One region of the Mesorhizobium sp. B2-5-13 genome, then DNA from elsewhere that is predicted to be linked to it. Evidence: predicted binding sites of a transcription regulator. Region 1 holds the regulator's gene; each other region holds the start of a gene.
The links. Region 1 encodes PhoB, which activates phosphate uptake and scavenging genes when phosphate is short. Its sites were predicted from a motif close to TGTCATNNANCTGTCAT; they were not measured.
Positions count from the first base shown of each region.

Region 2: FJ434_RS22955 (alpha-D-ribose 1-methylphosphonate 5-triphosphate diphosphatase) is a predicted target of PhoB. The motif match lies at 3,001-3,017, and genes of this name have one in related genera.
Region 3: FJ434_RS15830 (RNA degradosome polyphosphate kinase) is a predicted target of PhoB. The motif match lies at 1,509-1,525, and genes of this name have one in related genera.

Region 1 is NZ_VFUI01000007.1:57,960-63,137, forward strand. Features, by position in the region: gene pstA (phosphate ABC transporter permease PstA) at 1-467, shown strand, start outside; gene pstB (phosphate ABC transporter ATP-binding protein PstB) at 464-1,267, shown strand; gene phoU (phosphate signaling complex protein PhoU) at 1,293-2,000, shown strand; gene phoB (phosphate regulon transcriptional regulator PhoB) at 2,020-2,709, shown strand; gene FJ434_RS14035 (ROK family protein) at 2,712-3,959, opposite strand; gene xylF (D-xylose ABC transporter substrate-binding protein) at 4,231-5,178, shown strand, end outside.
Region 2 is NZ_VFUI01000017.1:22,993-28,170, reverse strand. Features, by position in the region: gene FJ434_RS22960 (phospholipase D-like domain-containing protein) at 1-1,540, shown strand, start outside; gene FJ434_RS22955 (alpha-D-ribose 1-methylphosphonate 5-triphosphate diphosphatase) at 1,648-2,835, opposite strand; gene FJ434_RS22950 (AAA family ATPase) at 3,216-5,178, shown strand, end outside.
Region 3 is NZ_VFUI01000008.1:123,460-128,637, forward strand. Features, by position in the region: gene FJ434_RS15820 (FAD-dependent monooxygenase) at 1-1,165, opposite strand, end outside; gene FJ434_RS15825 (zinc-finger domain-containing protein) at 1,176-1,421, opposite strand; gene FJ434_RS15830 (RNA degradosome polyphosphate kinase) at 1,590-3,782, shown strand; gene ppx (exopolyphosphatase) at 3,782-5,178, shown strand, end outside.

The DNA of each region.
Region 1 (5,178 bases):
AATTGATGGTGCGGCCGATGGGGCATTTCTCGGCCATCGCCGGCGCCGTCGCGCTGGCCATCCTGGTCATCCCCGTGGTCGTGCGCACCACCGAGGACATGCTCAACCTTGTGCCGAACGCCTTGCGCGAGGCCGGCACGGCGATTGGCGCGCCACGCTGGGTGGTGATCCGTTCGGTGGCCTACCGCGCGGCGATGTCCGGCATCGTCACCGGCATATTGCTGGCCATCGCCCGCATTTCCGGCGAGACGGCGCCGCTTCTTTTCACGGCGCTGAACAACCAGTTCTGGTCGAGCAACCTCAACGCGCCGATGGCCAGCCTGCCGGTTACCATTTTTCAGTTCGCTCTCAGCCCCTACGAGGAATGGCAGCAACTGGCCTGGACCGGCGCACTCATAATCACATTGACGGTTCTCGCGCTCAGCATCTTCGCGCGCAGCCTGACCGGACGCAGAGAGGACAAATGAGCCAGATGTTGTCTCCAGACATGACGATTGCCACCGAGGCGGCCGCCAAGGCGAAGATCGAGGTCAAGAACCTCAATTTCTACTACGGCCAGTCGAAGGCGCTGAAAGACATCACGCTGTCGCTGCCCGAGCGCAGCGTGACGGCCTTCATTGGACCGTCGGGTTGCGGAAAGTCGACGCTGCTGCGCGTCTTCAACCGCATCTACGAACTCTACCCCAAGCAGACCGCCGAGGGTCAGGTGCTGCTCGACGGCCAGAACGTTCTCGACCGCTCGCAGGATCTCAACCTGTTGCGCACCAAGATCGGCATGGTGTTCCAGAAGCCGACGCCGTTCCCGATGTCGATCTATGAGAACATCGCCTTCGGCGTCAGGCTCTATGAGAAGATCGGCAAGGCCGAGATGGACGGCCGTGTCGAGCAGGCGCTGAAGCGCGCCGCGCTGTGGAACGAGGTCAAGGACAAGCTCAATGCCAGCGGCCTCAGCCTGTCGGGCGGCCAGCAGCAGCGGCTTTGCATCGCCCGCACCGTGGCGGTGAAGCCGGAGGTCATCCTGCTCGACGAGCCGGCCTCGGCGCTCGACCCATTGTCGACCGCCAAGATCGAGGAACTGATCGACGAGTTGCAGGCCGACTACACGATCGTCATCGTCACCCACAACATGCAGCAGGCCGCGCGCGTCTCGAAGCAGACGGCTTTCATGTATCTGGGCGAGCTGGTCGAATTCGACAAGACCGAGAAGATCTTCACGTCGCCTCGCGAGAAGCGCACGCAGGACTACATCACCGGCCGCTTCGGCTGATCTCACGCATACGAGGACCAGGATCATGGCCGAACACACAGTCGCAGCCTTCGACGAGGATCTCGGACAGATCAGCAAGCTGATCAGCGACATGGGCGATCTTGCCGGCACGATGGTCGGCGGCGCCACCAAGGCGCTGCTGAATTCCGACAATGCGCTGGCACAGCGCGTCGTCTCCGACGACGCCATCATGGACGCGCGCCAGCGCGAACTCGACGATCGCGCCATCACCCTGATCGCCAAGCGCCAGCCGATGGCCGACGATCTGCGTCATGTCGTCGGCTCCATCCGCATGGCGGGCGATCTCGAACGCATCGGCGACCTTGCCAAGAACATTGCCAAGCGCGTCGGCTCCGTCGGCCTTACCGCCACCCCGCGCGATCTGTCGCACTCGATCGATTCCATGGCGCAGCTGGTGCTGATCCAGGTGCAGGGGGTAGTCGAGGAATACGCGGCAGGCGATGCCGCCGCCCTCGCCAAGCTCAGGAATGACGACGAACGCATCGACATCAAATACACTTCGGTGTTCCGCGAACTCCTGACCTACATGATGGAGGATCCCCGCAACATCACGGCTTGCACGCATCTTTTGTTCTGCGCCAAGAATCTCGAACGCATCGGCGACCACGTGACCAACATCGCCGAGAATGCATATTATGTGCTGACCGGCACGCAACTGCCCGCCAACCGTCCGAAGCAGGACGAGACGGCGATGTCGGTGCCGGCGGCTTGACGGCAGGGATGATCAATCGATGATCGCGCCACGCATCATGGTGGTGGAGGACGAGGAGCCGCTCGGCGTGCTTCTCCGCTACAATCTGGAATCGGAAGGCTACCAGGTCGAGGTGGTGACACGCGGCGACGAAGCCGAGATCCGCCTCCAGGAGAACGTGCCCGACCTCCTGGTGCTCGACTGGATGGTGCCGGCGGTTTCCGGCATCGAACTCTGTCGGCGCCTGCGAATGCGGCCCGAGACCGAGAGGCTGCCGATCATCATGTTGACGGCGCGCGGCGAGGAGAGCGACCGCGTGCGCGGCCTCTCGACCGGTGCCGACGACTATCTGGTCAAGCCGTTCTCGACACCGGAATTCATGGCCCGGGTCAAGGCGCTGCTGCGCCGCGCCAAGCCGGAAGTGCTGTCCAGCGTGCTCAAGGTCGGCGACATCGTGCTCGACCGGGAATCGCACCGGGTCTATCGCAAGAAGAGCGAGATCCGGCTCGGACCGACCGAGTTCCGCCTGCTCGAATTCATGATGCGTCATCCCGGCCGCGTGTTCTCGCGCAGCCAGCTGCTCGACAATGTCTGGGGCGAGACGATCTATATCGATGAACGCACCGTGGACGTGCATGTCGGCCGGCTGCGCAAGGCGGTCAACAACGGCCGTATGCCGGACGTGATCCGCACCATTCGCGGCGCCGGCTACGCGATCCGCGAAGACTGAAATCAGGCTACATTCTTGCCCGGAACGCCGGGCCTCGCCAGCACGCCCGGCGCGAAAATCTCCTGGTCCACGAAGGTCAATGCGCGCATAGCGCAACCTTCGCGGATGAGCGGCAGCTCGTTCGGCTCGGTGTCGAAGGAAATCGATTCCGAATGCTGGCCGCCGGCGGTCTGGCCGATGGCCTCGCGCAAGGCCGGCTCGATCAGGTCGAAGGCGGCGGCGCTGACGCCGACCATGGCGACGGGTGCGGGATCGATCAGCGCGAACAGGCTGCCCAGCCCATAGCCCAGCGCCTCGCCGGCCTTGCGATAGGCTTCGCGCTCCGGTCCGTCTTTCTCCCTTGCCGTCGCGGCGAGTGTCCGCATCTGCGCATCGCTGACATCTGCGACCGGTTCGGCGTCCTCGCCAAGCTGCCTGGCGTTGCGCCAGATGGCGTAGTTGCCGGCATAGGCCTCGACGCAGCCGCGCCGTCCGCAGCGGCAGAGCGCGCCTCCCGGGCGATGGATCATGTGGCCGAACTCGCCTCCCGATGAATGCGTGCCGGTGAACAGCTCGCCCTTCAGCACCAGGCCCATGCCGATGCCGTGCGAGAGCAGGATGGCGATGAAGTCGTCGCGGTAGCGTTCGGGGTCGCGCCAGCGCAGCGCCACCGCCATCATGTTGCAGTCGTTCTCCATGGTAGCGGGGATGCCGAACTCGGCTTCAAGTATGTCGGCGAAGGGAATGTCCGTCTGCGGCGTGATCGGCGACCACAGCATCGCACGCGCCTCGCTGTCGGTGATGCCCTGGATCGCCAGCGCGATGCGGGCAATACTGCGGACGTCGAGATCGGGGTCCTCGAGGCGCCGCCGCACTATTGCCGTGCATTCGCCGATCAGCGCCTCGCGCGACATGGTCAGCGTGTCCAGCCGGCGCTGTTCCTCGGCGATCACCTGGCCGGAATAATCGATGACGGCGACGGACAGGAAATTCAGTGACAGCACCACGGTCATCACAGCCGCGGCCTCGGGGTTGAGGCCAAGGCCAACCTGCGGCCGGCCGCGTTTCAGTGAACCGGCTTCGTTCGGCTTGCCTTCGGTCAGGATACCCTCGTCGATCAGGTCGGCTGATATCGCCGATATGGTCGAGTGGCTGAGGCCGGTGGTGGCGGCGATCTCGGTGCGCGAGGGCTGACCACCCTGACGCACGGCTGCAATCACCATGGCGCGGTTGCGCCGGCGCAGATCGTCGTGGCGGATTCCTACCGACATGCTTCCCACATCCTCCCCGTCGCCGCGGTTCTTGACACCCCCTCGAACCTCTCCGGCAATGGGCCGAATACTGGCAGATGCGGCAGGAGCTGTCATTTATTTATTGCGGGACTCGAAAAAAGGTTCCCGGCACCTCAAAATCCATCAGAATCGATGTTGACAGTGTTCCGACGATGGATCAGTGTTTTTTCGAGGCTCGAAAAAATAGGGCCTTTGTGCCGGCCTTCGGGCCAGTTTGGTCGCGCCATACGCGGCGCAGGGAGGATATATCATGAAGAGATTCACAGTCGCCATCCTGGCGGGTGTCGCCATGTCGCTGACGCTGGCGTCGGTGGCGCAGGCGAAGGACAAGGTCATCGGCGTTTCGTGGTCGAATTTCCAGGAAGAGCGCTGGAAGACCGACGAGGCCGCCATGAAGAAAGCGATCGAGGCCGCGGGCGACAAGTACATTTCCGCCGATGCGCAGTCCAATCCCGGCAAGCAGCTGACCGATGTCGAAAGCCTGATTTCCCAGGGCGCCAATTCGCTGATCATCCTGGCGCAGGATGCTTCGGCCATCGGCCCAGCGGTGCAGAAGGCGCTCGACGAGGGCATTCCGGTCGTCGGCTATGACCGCCTGATCGAGAACAAGGACGTCTTCTACCTGACCTTCGACAACAAGGAAGTCGGCCGCATGCAGGCTCGCGAGGTGTTCAAGGTGAAGCCTGAAGGCAATTACGTCTTCATCAAGGGCTCGGGTGCCGACCCGAATGCCGACTTCCTGTTCTCGGGCTCGATGGAAGTGCTGAAGGAAGCCATCGACAGCGGCAAGATCAAGAATGTCGGCGAAGCCTATACGGACGGCTGGCTGCCCGCCAACGCCCAGAAGAACATGGAGCAGTTCCTCACCGCCAACGACAATAAGGTCGATGCCGTGGTCGCGGCCAATGACGGCACCGCCGGCGGCGTCGTCGCGGCGCTGACGGCGCAGGGGCTCGCCGGCACCGTGCCGGTCTCTGGCCAGGACGGCGACCACGCCGCGCTCAACCGCATCGCGCTCGGCACCCAGACTGTGTCGGTGTGGAAGGATGCGCGTGAACTCGGCAAGAACGCCGCCGAGATCGCCTCGCAGCTCGCCGACGGCAAGAAGATGACCGACATCGCCGGCGCGAAGGACTTCACGACGCCTGGCGGCAACACCGTCAAGTCGCTGTTCCTGACCCCGGTCGCCATCACCAAG
Region 2 (5,178 bases), on a different contig from region 1:
GGAGGTCGACAAGGACGGCAACCGGATCACCTCGCGTTCCTCGCGGATCTGGCCATTCCAACGCTATGACTGGACAGACCACGCCGCCGACCTTGGCGACGTCATTGCCTATCGTATCGTCGCGAGGGTCAAGGGTGCCTCTGGCGCGCTGGAAGACGGGCCGGCGAGCGAATGGTCCGAAATGCTGACACTTTCCGCCGATTGCGGCGACGGTGCGAGTGTCCACTTCAACCGGGGTTATGTGCTGTCGCAGTTCATGGCGCGTTACATGAAGCGCAAGGGGATCACGCTCAAGGAGTTGAAGGAAACCGCCGTCATCGTCAGCAAGAATGTCGACCGTGAGGCGAGGGCCTTTCTGGGCGGCACTTTGCGCGAAACGATGCTGAAGATGATGGCCGAGGTCGCGGCCGATGAGGAGCTGGAGCTGCATGCCGCGCTCTATGAGCTCAGCGACGAGGAACTCATCGACGGGCTGAGCGCCATCGGCAAACGGGCGAAGATCGTCCTGGCGAATGGAAGCGTCGATGCCGAGGGCGAGGACGAAAACGCGGATGCGCGGGCGCGCCTGCGCGGCGCGGATGTTGTCGTGCACGACCGCTTCCTCGCACCGAAAGCACTGGCCCACAACAAGTTCCTGGTCATCGGGCGCGCTGCGAACGACAAGTTCGAGCCGGCCAAGGTGTGGACCGGGAGCACGAACTGGACACCGACCGGTCTCTGCACGCAGCTCAACAATGGCATCATGCTCGAGCATCCGGTGCTGGCAGAGCGGTACGAAGCGCAGTTCAACCTGCTGGTCGACGCAAAGAGCGCGATTTCCGACGACCTGTTGCGATCCAACAATTCGCCCGAGCAAGGCATCGCTTTCGGTGCCGGCGCCATCGACAGCTGGTTCTCGCGCTTGAGCGATGAAATCGACATCAGGGAACTCGTCAAACTGGTGGAAGGTGCGCAGCATGGGGTCTTTTTCGTGATGTTTCAGCCGGGCAACGAGCCGGTGCGAACATTGCTCAGGCTTCAAAAGGAGAAGAAGCTCTATGTGCGCGGCGTCGCGACCCGATTCACCGGCAAGGGTCTCGAGGAGTTCAAGCTGCTGAAGGCGAAGCCCGAGGATTTTTTCCTCGATGCGGCGCAGGACACCGGGGTTGAGAAACCGGTTGGGCAATGGGCCGTGGAAGGTACGGCTGCCGACTTCCAATCGGCCATAGGTCACGCCATCACGCATTCAAAAGTGCTGGTGATCGATCCATTCAGCGACGATCCCATCGTCGTCACGGGCTCACATAATTTTTCGCACTCGGCGAGTGCCGCAAACGACGAGAACTTCATCGTCATTCGGGGCCACAAGAAGATCGCCATGCACTACGCCATCAACGCCATGCAGACCTACAGCCACTATCGCTGGCGTGCCTATCTCGCGGAGGCGGCCAAGGAGAGGAAGGATCCCTTCCAATATCTGTCGCGTGACCCGGACTGGCAAAAGCGCCGGACCTCCGGCGAGACCAAGCGCATGCTGGCGTTCTGGATGGCAGGCACCTAGAGCAATTCCGGGAAAACCGTGAAGTGGTTTCGCGGGAAAAGCGCGCGGCGCTTTCCCGGGAAAAGCGCGCGGCGCTTTCCCGGCGGGAATTGCGTCAGGACAAAGCGTTAGAGCCGTTTGCCGTTCCCGGGAGGCTGCGAACGGCTCAGCGTGCCGTCGCCGTAGATCATGCGGCCGGCGCGGAAGGTTGCTCGCACACGTGGCACCGGCTGGCGGTCGGCGACGACGAGATCGGCCAGAAGCCCGGCTTCGATGGCGCCGCGATCGGTGAGCCCGAGTGCCTCGGCCGGATTGGCGCTTGTCAGCGCCGCAGCCTTCGCCAGGCCACCGTCGCGCAGCTCCGCCAGGCCGAGCACGGCCGGCAGGATCGAGGCCGGGTGATAGTCGCTGGCCAGCATGTCGAGCAGCCCGGCCTCATAGGCCTGGCGGGCGGAAAGATTGCCCGAATAGGATTCTCCACGCAGCGCGTTGGGCGCGCCCATGGCCGTATACATGCCCAGCCGGCGGGCTTCCCGCGCAGCCTCCAGGGTCACCGGGAATTCGCTGAGCACGGTTCCCAGGCCGCGGACAAATTCCACCTTTTCCAGAGTGTCGTCATCGTGCGAGGCGAGCACGATGCCGCGGGCGCGGGCAAACGCCGACAGGCTCTGCAACGTGCCGAGCACACCGCCATGCCCGTTTCGATCGGCCATGCGCTTGCCGACGACCTCGGATACATCGGCTATCGACATGCCGCGCTCCTTGGCCATGCGGGCGATATACAATTCGACATCGCGGTACTGTCCCTGTCCGGGCGTATGATCCATCAGCGAAACCAGATGCAGCTTGCCGGCATCCATCAATCTTTCCAGCACGCCGACAGCCGCGGTGAACGTCACCTCGAAACGGGCATGGACGCGGTGATCGACCAGAAGGTCGTCTTTCAGCCCGGTGATGGTCTCGATGATCGAAGATGTGTGTTCTTCCGAGCGCAGCAAGGCTGCGGTGGCGCTGTTGCCGATGAAGGAGAGCGCGGCATAGGCGGTGGTCACGCCGCAGGAGGCCAGCCGCTTGTCGAGTTCGGCGATGCCGATTGCCATCGGCACGTGGACCCCGCTGCGCGGCTCCACTTCCCGCTCCACCATGTCGCCATGCATATCGATGAAACCGGGCAGCAGCAGGCGGCCGCCGCCGATGAGGTCGGCGTTCTCGACAGGCTGGTCGCGGATCTCGGCGATCCGGCCGTCTTCGATCCTGACAGCGCCATTGGCAATGACGCGGTCGCGCAGGACAATCTCGAATTCACTCAGCCACATGTCCTGTTTCTTCGTGTGATCCCGGTGGGGCGCGGCCCTGTCTGTCCGTTCAAGCATGGTCGTCTCCGAAAACAGCATTCCACATTTCCGATCGCCCTTCGGCCGGGCTGTCTCAAGGCGTGTCATGTGGATGGTTCATTCCCGAGGATCGGATAAGCTCGGTTGGTGACAGCTTTATTTCGGTCATCGAAGTCATCCCGGCCGCCCACCAAAAGCGGTCGCGGCTAATGTCAACACCACGGGGAGTTTACGCCGTGAGCATATCTCTCCATATGATCCCGGCATCGGCTTTCCCGCCCCGCCCACCGATTAAGTGTTTTGTGAACAGCATCGCACTTTGCTAATATTGCCGTCACTGTGCTCGGCGAGGAAATCGCAGCATGTCGGAGAAGAGCCCGGTCGCGTTGCCGGCGGCGTCGGTGGCAACAGGTTTTCTGGGCGGCAACGGCAAAAATGCGTCCGAAGCCCGGCATGAGCGCCGGATCCTGACCGCGCTCTGCTACGACCTGGTCGGATCGACCGACCTTCTTGCCATCCTGGACATCGAAGAGTTCGAGGAACTGATATCAGCCTTCCAGCGGGCGGCGAGACAGGCGGTCGCGTCGTGCTCGGGTGCCGTCCAGGTCGAGGTCGGCGATGGCGGCGTTGCTTTGTTTCCCGCCGAAATAGACGCCAAGGACGCGGCATCGCTGGCGATCCGGGCCGGGCTCGAAATCATCGACGCCTGCAGGCGGGTCGGTTCGGACCAAGGCCGCGCCGATCTGCATGTCCGGGTCGGAATCGCGACATCGATGACCCTGATCCACAAGGGTGACGCCGACACCGGTCGTGACAATGTCACCGGCCCTGCCTTCGCGATGGCCACGCGGCTCCAGGCCATCGCGCAGCCGGATACGGTGGTGGTCTCGGACGCGACGCGCAACCTGGCGCGACGGTCGCATGTGTTCAGCTTCAGGGGCCCCCATGCGATCAAGGGGTTTGCCGAGCCGGAGCTGGTCTGGCGCGCGCTGAGTCACAAGCGCGAGGTCGACCGCTTCTTCGCCTTCGGGCGGCTGAGCAGTCCGCTCGTTAATCGCGAGGCCGAGCTCGCCACGATCGCCGAAGCATGGGACAGCGCCGTCGCGGGAAACGGCGGCGTGGTGGTGATCGAGGGCGAGGCCGGCATCGGCAAGTCGCGCATTCTTCACGAAGTGCGCCGGCGCACGCGTCACCAGCGCGCGAAACTGCTGCTCTTCCAGTGCACGCCCGGCGGCTTGCGCTCGGCGCTGCATCCGCTGCTACAGAACGTACGCGGCGATCTCGCCGGCAACGAAGGACAGCTGAGCGCTGCCGCCGTGGCGGAAGTATTCCGCGATCATGACGTCCGCGATCCCGAAATCATCGACATCTTCTCGTTCCTGCTCGGCGCCGCGGGAGCCGATCCGATGCTCAAGGAAATCGACGCCGAGGCGATGCGCGCGAAAGCCAATTGGGCGGTTCGCCACTCGCTCGAAGCCCTGTGCGCCAGCGGACCGATCGTCCTGGTGGTCGAGGACATACATTGGATCGACCTGACGTCGAGACAATTATTGGCTGAGCTTGCACGGTCGGCCCGTCACTTCCGGGCGCTTGTCATCGCGACGACGCGCCCTGAATCCGAAAGCTGGCTGGCAGCATCGAATCCAAGGCATATCTCACTAGAGCCGCTCAACCGCGAGCAAACGCGGCTGGCGATCGCGGCCATGTGGCCGCAAGGCAAGCCGTCAACTTCCCCGGAATTGCTCGACGTGGTGGAACGCGTGACCGGAGGCGTCCCGCTGTTCATCGAGGAAATCTGCCAGTGGATGACCGAGAACGCGGCCTCGGCAACGGATCGGCTGGCGCGGACCGCGACGCGCAGTCATGCCTCGGTGTTCGAAAGCGTGATCGAGGCCAGGCTCGAAACGCTGGGGCCGGCACGCGAAGTCGCGCGCGCCGCCGCCGTCGTGGGCAATCGTTTCAATCAGGAATTGCTGCGCGCGCTATTGCCGGAGCTCGACGACGAAATCATCGCAAACGCGCTGGATTCGCTGATGGAGGCCGGGTTCCTGATCCGCGTGCGGTCTTCCGGCGTTCCGGTCCATGGCGTGCGCCATGCGCTTATTCAGGAGACGATCTACAACGCAACGCTGCGCAAGAGACGGCAGGCCTTGCATCGCCGCCTGTTTGCCGCGGTCAGCCGCAACCGAAACCTGGCCGGGTGGCTGGGCACCGCCGAGATCGCCGAGCACGCCGAGCGCGCAGGCCTTCTGGAGGACGCGATCGCTCAGTTCGTGATTGCAGGCACGGAAAGCTCGTCCCGCTCAGCAATGGCGGAAGCGAGGC
Region 3 (5,178 bases), on a different contig from region 1:
TCGCCAGGAGCAGATTGCGCGCCAATGCCACCGGTCCCCGGGCGTGCCAGGCGAGGCGGTTGAGAGCGCCGCGTTTCAGCACCTTTTCGATGCGCGGTCGTCTCAGCTTCTCCCACGTGGTGAGGCTTTGCGTCAGGTCGCCGGGGAAGTCGGCAAGGAAATCAGCAAGCATTGCGGCGTCCTCGATCGCCATGGCGGCACCTTGCGCCGCGAACGGGGTCATCGCATGTGCGGCGTCGCCGATCAGCGCGATGCCGGCTGGCATCGTCCAGGGCTGCTTCCGTTCGACTGTATGGAGTGGCCAGGTCAGCCATGGGCCAGCCAATTCCACCAGTTTCGCAAGGCCCGCGGCCGTGCCACGCATGGCGCTGGCGAGGATGCCGGGATCGGTGTGTCCGGACCAGCCCTCGGCAATGCGCTCGCCTTTAGTGAAAGCGACAAGATTGAACGCGTCACCCTTGCTCACGGGATAGGCCACCAAATGGAAGCCGGGGTGCAGGAAGGTGGTGACGCAGTCGGGGGCGCCGATCGCGGCATAGGCTCGCCCGGCTTCACTGTCCGCGCTCACCGTCGCGCGCCACGCCAGTTCGCCGGAGAATTGGCTGTTCGCGAGGCCGGCTCCGCCGCCTGGGCCGGCAAGTCTCCGCACCGACGACCAGACGCCGTCGGCGCCAACCAACAGGAAACCCGCTGCCTGGACGGGCTTGCCGTCCACCTCGGCAGTCACGGTGACGCCGTGCGTGCCGGCGGCGATATTGCCGACGCGGGCGCCGGTGGTGAGCTGGATGCCGGGCATTTGTACAACGCGCGCCATCAGGGCGTCTTGCAGATCCGCCCGGTGCGCCACGAGATAGGGCGCCCCCCAGCGTTCCTCGCCGGCGCCGCCAAGCGGCACGCGTGCCAGTTGGCGCAGGCTCGCGGCGTCCTTCAGCACCACGGCTTCCGGCTTGACGGCATTGGCGAGAAGCGTGTCGAGGACGCCAAGCCGGCGCAGAATGCGCGTCGCGTTTGGCGGGAGCTGGATGCCGGCGCCCGCCGCTTCGAGGCGCTTGGCCTGTTCGAACACCCTCACGGGGTAGCCGCGTTCGGCGAAAGCGATCGCCGCCGTCAGCCCGGCGATGCCAGCCCCGGCAATCACGACCTGCCGGGACCGCGTCTCGCTCATGATCGGGAGGTCAGGCGGCCTGGTCGATGTAGAGGCAGCCCGCCGGCAGCGTTTCCGTCGCCTTCAGCTTCGGCGAATAGCGGTAGAGGGTCGAGCAGTAGGGGCAGATTTTCTCATTGTCGTCGCCCATGTCCAGAAACACGTGCGGATGATCGAAAGGCGGGTTGGCGCCCGTGCACATGAATTCCTTGACCCCGATGTCGATTGCCGGATGGCCCGCATCGTTCTGGAAATGGGGAATGGAACCGCCTGCCATCGTCGTCTCCTTAACGCAGTCTCTTCTGCATCTGGATCATATCAAACCTCTTTGCAAGGTCGATGAAATCAAACTGTCGCAAAAGCCTGTCAGAGAACTGTCGCAAAAGCCTGCCACAGGATAAGTTAAGCCGGTTAACCGGCCGAGGCGGGCGGAAGAGCAGGAATCATGAACGAACTGAAGCCGGTACAGAGCGAATTCAACAACATCACGGCAGCCAGCCCGGAAGGCAATCCGGACCGTTTCGTCAACCGCGAGTTCTCCTGGTTGCAGTTCAATCGCCGCGTTCTCGAAGAATCGCTGAACACCCATCACCCGCTGCTGGAGCGCGTCCGCTTCCTGTCGATCTCGGCCGCCAATCTTGACGAATTCTTCATGGTGCGTGTCGCCGGCCTTGCCGGCCAGGTGCGCGAGGGCATCGTGCTGAAGAGCCCGGACGGACGCACCCCAGAACAGCAGCTCGAACAGTTGCTGCGTGAGGTCGAGCGGCTGCAGGAGGACCAGCAGAAGAGCCTTTCGGCACTCACGGTGCTGCTCAACAAGGAAGGCATCGAGAGCATCACCCGTGATGCGCTGACCAAGGACGAGAAGGCTTGGCTGGAAGAGCATTTCCAGGACCAGGTGTTTCCGGTGCTTACGCCGCTGTCGATCGACCCGGCGCATCCGTTCCCGTTCATTCCCAATCTGGGCTTCTCGATGGCGCTGCAGCTTCGCCACCGCAAGAATGGCGAGGAGATGAGCGCGCTGCTGCGCCTGCCGGTGGCGTTGAAGCGCTTTATCCGCCTGCCGGACCGCAAGAACCATGTCCGCTTCATTCCGCTGGAGGAGGCGGTCGGCCTTTACATCGGAAAGCTGTTCCCAGGCTACGAGGTCAAGGGCTCCGGCACGTTCCGCATCATCCGCGACAGCGACATCGAGGTCGAGGAAGAATCGGAAGACCTGGTGCGGTTGTTCGAAACCGCGCTGAAGCGTCGCCGCCGCGGTTCGGTCATCCGCATCGAATTCGACATGTTGATGCCGGGAGAATTGCGCGATTTCGTCGCCGGCGAGCTTGGCGTCTCGTCGAGCCGCATCAGCGTACTCACGGGCCCGCTGGCGCTCAGCCAGATATCCGAGATCGTCTCCGTTCCCCGCGACGACCTGAAATTCACGCCCTACAATCCGCGCTTTCCCGAGCGCATCCGCGAGCATGGCGGCGACTGTTTTGCCGCCATCCGCGAGAAGGACATCGTCGTCCATCACCCCTACGAGTCGTTCGACGTGGTGGTGCAGTTCCTGCGCCAGGCAATGGCTGACCCCGAAGTGGTCGCAATCAAGCAGACGCTCTATCGCACCTCCAATGACAGCCCGATCGTGCGTGCGCTTGTCGACGCGGCCGAGGCCGGCAAGTCGGTGACGGCGCTGGTCGAGCTCAAGGCCCGTTTCGACGAGGAGGCCAACATCCGCTGGGCGCGCGATCTCGAACGCGCCGGCGTGCAGGTCGTGTTCGGTTTCCTCGAACTCAAGACCCACGCCAAGATGTCGCTGGTGGTGCGGCGCGAGGACGGCAAGCTGCGCAACTACGTCCATCTCGGCACCGGCAACTACCATCCGGTGACCGCGCGCATCTACACCGACCTTTCCTTCTTCACCACCGATCCGACGATCGCCCGCGACGTCGCCCAGCTGTTCAATTTTATCACCGGCTATGCCGAGCCGACCGCCGAAATGCGGCTGGCGATCTCGCCGTTCACGCTGAGAAGCCGCATCCTCAAGCACATTTCAGACGAGGTCACCCATGCGTTGGAAGGACGGCCGGCGCGCATCTGGATGAAGATGAACGCGCTCGTCGATCCCATCATCATCGATGCGCTCTACGACGCCAGCCGCGTCGGTGTGGAAATCGACCTTGTCGTGCGCGGCATATGCTGTCTGCGGCCGCAGGTGCCGGGCCTGTCGGAGAACATCAGGGTCAAGTCGATCGTCGGCCGGTTCCTCGAGCACAGCCGCATCTATTGCTTCGGCAACGGCCATGGCCTTCCCTCGGACGAGGCGATTGTCTACATCTCCTCGGCGGACCTGATGCCGCGCAATCTCGACCGCCGCGTCGAGACCATGGTGCCGATCACCAATCCAACTGTGCATGAACAGATTCTGGGCCAGATCATGCTCGGCAACATCATGGACAATCAGCAAAGTTTCGACGTATTGGCTGATGGAACCTCCCGGCGCGTGGTGCTGGAGGAGGGCGAGGAACCGTTCAACGCGCAGGAATATTTCATGACCAATCCGAGCCTGTCGGGACGGGGTGACGCGCTGAAATCGCATGCGCCCAAGCGTATCGCGCAGTTCAAGCGCCGCAAGAAGAACGCCGCCAGCTGATGCTGTCCAATTCCCAGGGCCGGCTGCAGGACCGCCGACCGCTGTCCATCATCGACATCGGGTCCAATTCGGTCCGTCTTGTCGTCTATGAGGGGCTGGCGCGTTCGCCGACCACGCTGTTCAACGAAAAGATGCTGGCGGGCCTCGGCCGCGGCATCGTGTCGACGGGGAAGCTCGACCCCGAGGGGGTGGCGCGCTCGATGGAGGAGTTTCGCCGTTTCCGCGCGCTCTCCGACCAGGCGGGTGCCGAACACATGTACGTGCTGGCGACCGCCGCCGCCCGCGAGGCGATCAACGGTCCCGATTTCATCCATCGGGCCGAGGATGTGCTCAAGACTGAAATCCGCGTGCTCTCCGGCCGCCAGGAAGCGCATTACTCCGCGCTTGGCGTCATCTCCGGTTTCCATCCGGCCAACGGCATTGCCGGCGACCTTGGCGGCGGCAGCCTGGAGCTTATCGACATCGACGGCGAGGCGATCGGCGACGGCATCACGCTGCCGCTTGGCGGCCTGCGCCTGCAGGACATGGCGAAGAACTCGCTCGTCCAGGCGCAGAAGATCGCGCGCCAGGAATTGGCCCGGGCCAAGCTCTTGAAGGGTGGGCAGGGCAGGACTTTTTACGCTGTCGGCGGCACCTGGCGAAATCTTGCCAGGCTGCACATGGAGATGAACAACTATCCGCTCGGCGTCATGCACCACTACGAGATATCGGCCGAAAGTGCTCAAACCTTCCTCAAGCAGGTAGCTAGCGGCGAGGTCGAAAAGGTGAGGGGTATCGAGGGCGTGTCCAAGAACCGCCGCTCGCTGCTGCCATACGGCGCTCTCGTGCTGCAGGAAATCATGACGGCGATGCAGCCGTCCAGGATTGTCGTTTCGGCGCAAGGCGTGCGCGAAGGTTTTCTCTATTCGCTGCTCGACGCGGCCGAGCAGAAGGCCGATCCGCTGATCTCGGCCGCCGAGGAGCTTGCGCTTTTGCGCTCGCGTTCGGTCCATCACGCGCATGATCTGGTCGAATGGACAGGCAAGGCCTTCAAGGCGTTCGGCATCGACGAGACGGAAGACGAAGCGCGCTATCGCCACGCCGCCTGCCTGCTCGCCGATATCGGCTGGCGCGCTCATCCGGAATATCGCGGCAAGCAGTCGCTCAACATCATCGCGCATGCGTCCTTCATCGGTGTCGATCATCCCGGCCGCGCCTATCTGGCGCTGACCAACGCCTACCGTCATGACGGCGTCTTCAATGAATTGGTGGCGCCCGAAATCAAGGCGCTGGCGCCGCCGCGCCTGTTGGAGCGCGCCCGCGTGCTGGCGGCGATGATGCGCGTCGTCTACCTGCTGACGGCCGCGATGCCTGGCATCATGCCGAGGCTGAAATGGGAAAGTCGCCCTAACGGCGC